Regions from separate parts of the Colwellia sp. BRX10-1 genome, predicted to be linked through region 3. Evidence: predicted binding sites of a transcription regulator. Region 3 holds the regulator's gene; each other region holds the start of a gene.
The links. The regulator MetJ, encoded in region 3, represses methionine synthesis genes. The targets are predictions, from matches to a motif close to TAGACGTCTAGACGTCTA.

Region 1 (2,279 bases), on a different contig from region 3:
GTCATTAATAGTGCTTATCAACTTAATAGTGAACGTGCCGACATTAAATTAATGATGGCAGATGTTTATTTACAAACGGGTAAAATAAGCGAAGCCGAATCTTTATTAACCACTATTTTAATGGTTGACCAAGACAGTCACTATCAAGCGCTTATCGCTAAACTTGAGCTTGCCAGTCAAGCCGCCGACTCACCAGAAATTAAAGCACTAGAAGCACAGTTAGTGGACGACGTTGACAACATTGCTTTACAACATCAACTTGTTGCGCAATACAGCCAAGTCAATCGACATGAAGAAGCGTTGACGTTACTGTTTCGTTTAATGCAAAAAGACAGTAGTGATGCTGCCAGCAAAGATCTTTATCTTGATGTGTTAAAGGCTTTACCTGATGGGGATCCATTAGCCAATAAATTTCGCAGAAAACTGTATACCTTAATGTATTAAATCAGTACTGGCAGTAGATGCGTGACACTGATTATTTCAGTGTTACGCACTTTGTGAAAGGTGAGGTTTTACTCTCAAGCTGACAATATGGCTTTAAGTCTATGATGGTTTTAATTTACCCACGAACGTTTTTCTAAACTTTGCGAGCTTAGGCGAAACAATCGCCTGACAGTAAGGATTACCAGGATTATTATTGAAATAGTCTTGATGAACATCTTCACCAGAAAAGAACTCTGACGCTTGAGTTACTTCGGTCACAACCGCTGAGCTATACATATTGCTGGCGTCGACTTCTTTAATAATATCTTCAGCAATTTGTTGTTGTTCTTTGTTGTGATAAAAAATCCCTGAGCGATACTGGGTTCCTATATCGTTACCTTGACGATTTAATTGGCTGGCATCGTGTAGCGTGAAAAACACTTCTAATATTTCACGAGAAGTGATCGCTGCGCTATCAAAAGTTAACTGCACGACTTCTGCATGGCCGGTTTGACCCGAGCAAACGTCTTCATAAGTTGCTAGCGCTGCGCTACCGCCCATATAACCTGATACGGCAGATTTAATGCCGATTAATTGGTTGTATGCACCTTCGATACACCAAAAGCAACCGCCTGCCAGGGTGATTTTTTCTTCATGTGATGACATTAAAATAAACCTTAATAAATTTGATTAAAATAACTGTATAACAATAGACGTTTAGATGTCTATATGTTTTTATCTGAAATTTAAAATAAACTGTTTTTGATCAGTTAAAATTATAAAAATTAGCGTAACATCAACAAATACGATTAACCAATATAAAAATATTATGTCTTTATTTTTTAGAAAGTTTAACCAAGTTCGCACCGTTCTTTTATTGCGCAGTGCGGCAATTATTATTCAGCTGATATTAATACTTTTTGTTAATGGCGTTTTAAACTATCAGCTGCCTTGGTTACCGCTCATTATTGTTATTTCAATTGAAGCTTTATTTACGTTAGTCAGCTATTTATATTATAAATCTGGGAAAGAAGCCGATAAGCTCGCCTTACTTGGGCAGATTTGCGCTGATATCTTATTTCTCTCACTTATTTTGTATTTTAGCGGCGGAGCAACTAATGCTTTTGTCTCGTTATTACTTATTCCTATTGCTATTGCTGCTGTGACGTTAACACCGTTATTACTTGGAAGTGTCGCACTATTAGCGATTGCTTCATACAGTGTTTTATTGTGGTTATTACCCATGTCAGTAATGCATGGCAATATGCAAAGCCACTTTATTGGTATGTGGATCAATTTTCTCTTTTCTAGCATTGTTGTTGCAACCGTTGTTGGCCAAATGGCACGAAGAATTTCTCAAAAAGAACAGGCAATAGCTGCTTTTCGGGAAGAGCAATTAAAGCAAGAAAAAATTATGTCATTAGGGGTCGCTTCTGCGCAAATAACTCATCAGCTCGCTACTCCTATAGCAACTGTACAGCTGCTTGTCGATGAACTCAGTGAAGAGCTACCTGAGCACCCAGCGATTGTTGACCTACAAGGACAGTTATTACGTTGTAGCAGAAGTTTAGCTGAGTTTCGTAAAATGGTTTTTGAGATTAAAGAGCAAAAGTCAAAAGAGGTACTTTGTGCTGATATTGTGCAAGAAATGCGTGATCATATTAACTTAAATTATCCTGATGTTAGGGTGAACTTTTTGTCTGAGGCGCACCAATCAATACTCAGTGAAAACGCTAAAGTATTGGCTGATGCTTCATTATTGCCAGCGATTTTAAATTTAGTTAATAATGCGATTCGAGCCACTAAAGCCAGCGGTAGTGATAAAATTGAGTTATCTAGCTTGTTTGATGAAAAAA
Region 2 (2,279 bases), on a different contig from region 3:
CCCTTACACCAAAAGCAGAAATTGAAGGCGATATGGGTGACTCTCATATGGGATTACAAGCCCGTATGCTTTCACAAGCAATGCGTAAGTTGACAGGTAACTTGAAAAAATCAAATACCATGATTATTTTCATTAACCAAATTCGTATGAAAATTGGTGTAATGTTTGGTTCTCCTGAAACCACAACGGGTGGTAATGCACTTAAGTTTTATGCTTCTGTTCGTTTAGATATTCGACGTATCGGTGCTGTAAAAGCAGGCGACGAAATTATTGGTAACGAAACTCGCGTAAAAGTGGTTAAAAACAAAATAGCGCCTCCTTTTAAACAAGCAGAATTTCAGATTTTATATGGCGAAGGTATTAACAGCTTAGGTGAATTAATTGATTTAGGCGTTTTGCATAACATGGTTGAAAAAGCCGGTTCTTGGTATAGCTACAATGGCGATCGTATTGGCCAAGGTAAAGCAAATGCGGCTAAATCTTTAGCAGAAAAACCTGAAATGGCAAAAGAACTTGATAAGCGTTTACGCGACTTACTGTTAATTAAAAGTGTAAGAGCAAGTGAAAAACCAGCTAAAGAAGAAGAAGCTGTAGAATAAACATTACACATTAAACATAAAAGTTTAAACAATTATTAAGCCACTGTATTTACAGTGGCTTTTTTATATCTAATTAATGACTTTGCTCTCTTATGCCATCGTTCTTTAATAGGCTGATATAGTGTTTTACCTAAGCATCTTTACTGCCCGAATACCTCCCCGTTTTTCTACGTAGCACTCTATTAGGTTAGTTCCACCAATATTTACTCGCTAGGGTTATAGATGACAAATAATATTAACGTAAAAAACATTATAGACGTCTATACGTTTAGATGTTGACATAGCTAAAAATACACGTACCATAAAATGATAATATTTATATATCCGTTATCATTCGTAGTGCTTGAGTTAGTCGAAACCTGTATGTTGATTGGTAGCCATAATATAAGTTAATAAATGAAAGTAGAGAACGAAGTGTTCATGCTTGTTTGACATTATTTGATTAGGTAAACGCTATGCCCATTAAAATTCCAGATTTATTACCTGCTTTGTCTATTTTAGGTGAAGAAAATATTTTTGTAATGTCTGAGCGTAGAGCGGCAAGTCAAGAAATTCGCCCAATGAAAGTCGCTATTCTCAATCTAATGCCTAATAAAATTGAAACAGAAGTTCAAATATTACGGGTATTGTCTAATACACCTTTACAAATAAATGTCGATTTTGTACGTATTCACGCCAATGAATCCAAACATACGCCGAAAGAGCACTTAGATAATTTTTACCGTCTCTTTGATGACATTAAAAATACTCAATACGATGGCTTAATTATAACCGGTGCACCATTGGCGTTAATGGAATACGAGAAAGTAACCTTCTGGGATAAAATTTGTGAAATATTTGATTGGGCTGAAGAAAATGTCACCTCAACAATGTTTTCTTGTTGGGCTGCTCATGCCGCTCTATATCATCACTATGGATTGCGACGACATTTAAGAAAAGAAAAATTATCTGGTGTTTTTCAGCATAGCCCCATCGACCAAAAAGAACAGCTTACCCGCGGCTTTGAAGAATTTTTTAATGTCCCACACTCACGATTTGGATATATTGATAAGTCTGATTACCTGTCAATTCCTGAATTAAAGATTATTGCTGAATCTCCACAAGCAGGCGTTTATGTGGTCGCGAGCAAAAATAAACAACAAGTCTATTTAACCGGACATCCAGAATATGACTCAACCACGCTAGATGAAGAGTTTCAACGTGATCTTAAGGCTGATGTTAATGCAGTTATGCCCAATAATTATTATATTGATGATGACATAACAAAAGTGCCACACAGTTCATGGCGTAGTCATGCCAGTTTATTATTTACTAATTGGTTAAACTATTATGTTTATCAGATCACACCGTACAAGCTAGATGCAACAAATATTAAAGCAATACACCCAGACGCAGAAATATAAACAGTGTCGGATATATCTAGTCATTAAATTAAGTTTGAAAGTAAAAGTAGAGAAATCGTATGAAAAAATCAGCATCATTTAGTCGTCTTGAGCAACAAATACAAAAAAGAATTCTTATTTTAGATGGTGCTATGGGGACGATGATCCAAGCCTATAAATTTGAAGAACAAGATTATCGAGGTGAAAAATTTGCTGATTGGCATCTTGATGTCAAAGGCAATAATGATATGTTAGTGCTTACACAGCCCGAGGTAATTAAAGCTATTCACTATGAATA
Region 3 (2,279 bases):
ATTACCCTAACCAGGTCAATAATGTGTTATGTTTTCCTTTTATTTTTCGTGGCGCTTTAGATGTTCGCGCTAGAACGATTAACGATGAGATGAAAATTGCCGCTGTTCATGCAATTCGTGAATTAGCAAAGGAACCTGTTTCGCAAGAAGTGTTAGATGCTAGTGGTGAGAAAAGTTTGACCTTTGGTAAGGAGTATATTATTCCTAAGCCGATGGATCCACGTTTGTGTGGTCGAGTAGCGCTTGCCGTTGCTAAAGCGGCGGTTGAGTCTGGAGTGGCAGCCCTAGAATTACCTGAAAACTATATGGAATAATCAGTAGTATTTATTAATAACGCTGTAAAAGGAGAGCTCGACTCTCCTTTTTTTATTTATGACAAATAGTAGGTCACGGTGCAGTGACTAGATGGACGCAGAAAGTAGGAATTAAGAAGTAGGTTAACGCAGGAGCAGTTACCTCTTCTACGTCATTTATGTTCCAGATAAATCATTAGTAACAGCATCTATTTAGCCAATGTCACCGATGGCAAAGCATGACAATATTGAGTAGGACGAATAACAATGAAAACTTCAACGAAAGCCGTTTTACTCTCAGCACTTGTTTACCCGGGTATTGGCCAACTAATGTGTCACGCTTATCGACGGGCTACGTTATTTATTTTAAGTTTTTCTGTGACGGTATATTTGTATATTGAAGAAGTGATGAGGCAATATCAGCCACTTATTAATAAAGTTAAATCAGGTGACGTTGCGCTCAATAGCCAAGCACTGATCGCTGAGATGTCAAAAAATCCCATTATTGTTGACCCTATCTTAATGAGTACATTAACCTATACACTATTAACTTGTTGGTTACTGGCTATTGTAGATGCTTACCGTATGGGCATAAAAAAAGACGCCAGAGCGTCTTTTTAAGGAAGTGTATTAAAACCCTAAGCTACTCGTCTTCAATTTCAAATTGACTGAAGTCGGTAATACCTTTTGCTATTAACGCTTCGCGCACACTTTTAGGTAGCATCTCTGTATTGTCTTTTGTTAAATCGCCATCATCAGGAAGAGGCTGTCCGGTAAAAGCATGCAGAAAAGCTTCACATAACAATTCGCTGTTAGTTGCATGGCGTAAGTTGTTAACTTGCCGACGAGTACGTTCATCCGTTAACACTTTCAGTACCCGCAACGGGATTGAGACCGTGATTTTTTTAACTTGCTCACTTTTTTTACCATGTTCGGCGTATGGTTTTATATAATCGCCATTCCACTTTGCCATTTAATTACCTTTGTTTAGCTAAATTACTTTTTATAAGTTAGATTTTACTGGTTGTTGGCGTTGAGTCAATAACGAATGTGTAGAAGTTTAGAAGTCTAAAGTTCTTGACCGACAAAAGTAAAGCGTTTAGAGTTATAGACGTCCAAACATCTATTTGATTTTACTGCCCGATTGGAGCAAAAAATGACAAGCAAAAAACCAGCAACATTAGCTGTTAGAGCCGGCATTAATAGTGATGAACATCACGGTGCGGTTGTTCCTGCCATTCATTTATCGAGTACTTATGCTTTAAAAGGCTTCAACAATAAGCGCCAATTTGATTATTCCAGAACAGGCAACCCCACTCGAAGCACGTTTGCACAAGCTATCGCTGATTTAGAGCAGGGGGCTGTAGGCATTGTTACCAGCACAGGAATGTCAGCGGTGCACTTAATTTGTCAGTTACTGACAACAAAAGATACGGTTGTTATTCCACATGATTGCTATGGTGGAAGTTATCGCTTGTTTACCCACCTAGCAAAACGTGGCTTATTTAATGTGCTTGTTGTTGATCAAAACGATGATCAAGCGTTAGCGCAAGCGCTTGAACAAAAGCCAAGATTAGTTTTGATTGAGTCACCCAGTAACCCATTATTACGGCTGGTTGATATAAAAAAGGTTACTCAAGCCAGTCATGCTGTTGGTGCTTTAGTGGCAGTAGATAATACGTTTCTTTCTCCCTTGTTACAGCAACCGCTATTATTAGGTGCTGATATTGTTTTTCACTCGACAACTAAATATATTAATGGTCATAGTGATGTTGTGGGTGGGGTGTTAGTAACAAAAGAAAAAGAACTGGGTGAAGAGCTAGCGTGGTGGGCAAATTGTATTGGTATTACTGGCTCACCTTTCGACAGCTATCTGGCATTACGTGGCTTAAAAACCTTACCACTGCGCATGAAACAGCATCAAGAAAATGCTAATGCTGTTGCAAAATACTTAGAAAATCATCGAGCAATTAACGCGGTATACTT

Region 1: msrA (peptide-methionine (S)-S-oxide reductase MsrA) is a predicted target of MetJ. The motif match lies at 1,134-1,151, and genes of this name have one in related genera.
Region 2: metA (homoserine O-succinyltransferase) is a predicted target of MetJ. The motif match lies at 853-870, and genes of this name have one in related genera.

Annotation. Positions count from the first base shown of each region.
Region 1 is NZ_JACGWC010000001.1:393,637-395,915, reverse strand. Features, by position in the region: gene H4J75_RS01750 (tetratricopeptide repeat protein) at 1-444, shown strand, start outside; gene msrA (peptide-methionine (S)-S-oxide reductase MsrA) at 544-1,089, opposite strand; gene H4J75_RS01740 (HAMP domain-containing sensor histidine kinase) at 1,253-2,279, shown strand, end outside.
Region 2 is NZ_JACGWC010000026.1:15,571-17,849, forward strand. Features, by position in the region: gene recA (recombinase RecA) at 1-599, shown strand, start outside; gene metA (homoserine O-succinyltransferase) at 1,055-2,002, shown strand; gene metH (methionine synthase) at 2,062-2,279, shown strand, end outside.
Region 3 is NZ_JACGWC010000003.1:236,972-239,250, forward strand. Features, by position in the region: gene H4J75_RS04895 (malic enzyme-like NAD(P)-binding protein) at 1-314, shown strand, start outside; gene H4J75_RS04900 (hypothetical protein) at 561-914, shown strand; gene metJ (met regulon transcriptional regulator MetJ) at 937-1,266, opposite strand; gene metB (cystathionine gamma-synthase) at 1,450-2,279, shown strand, end outside.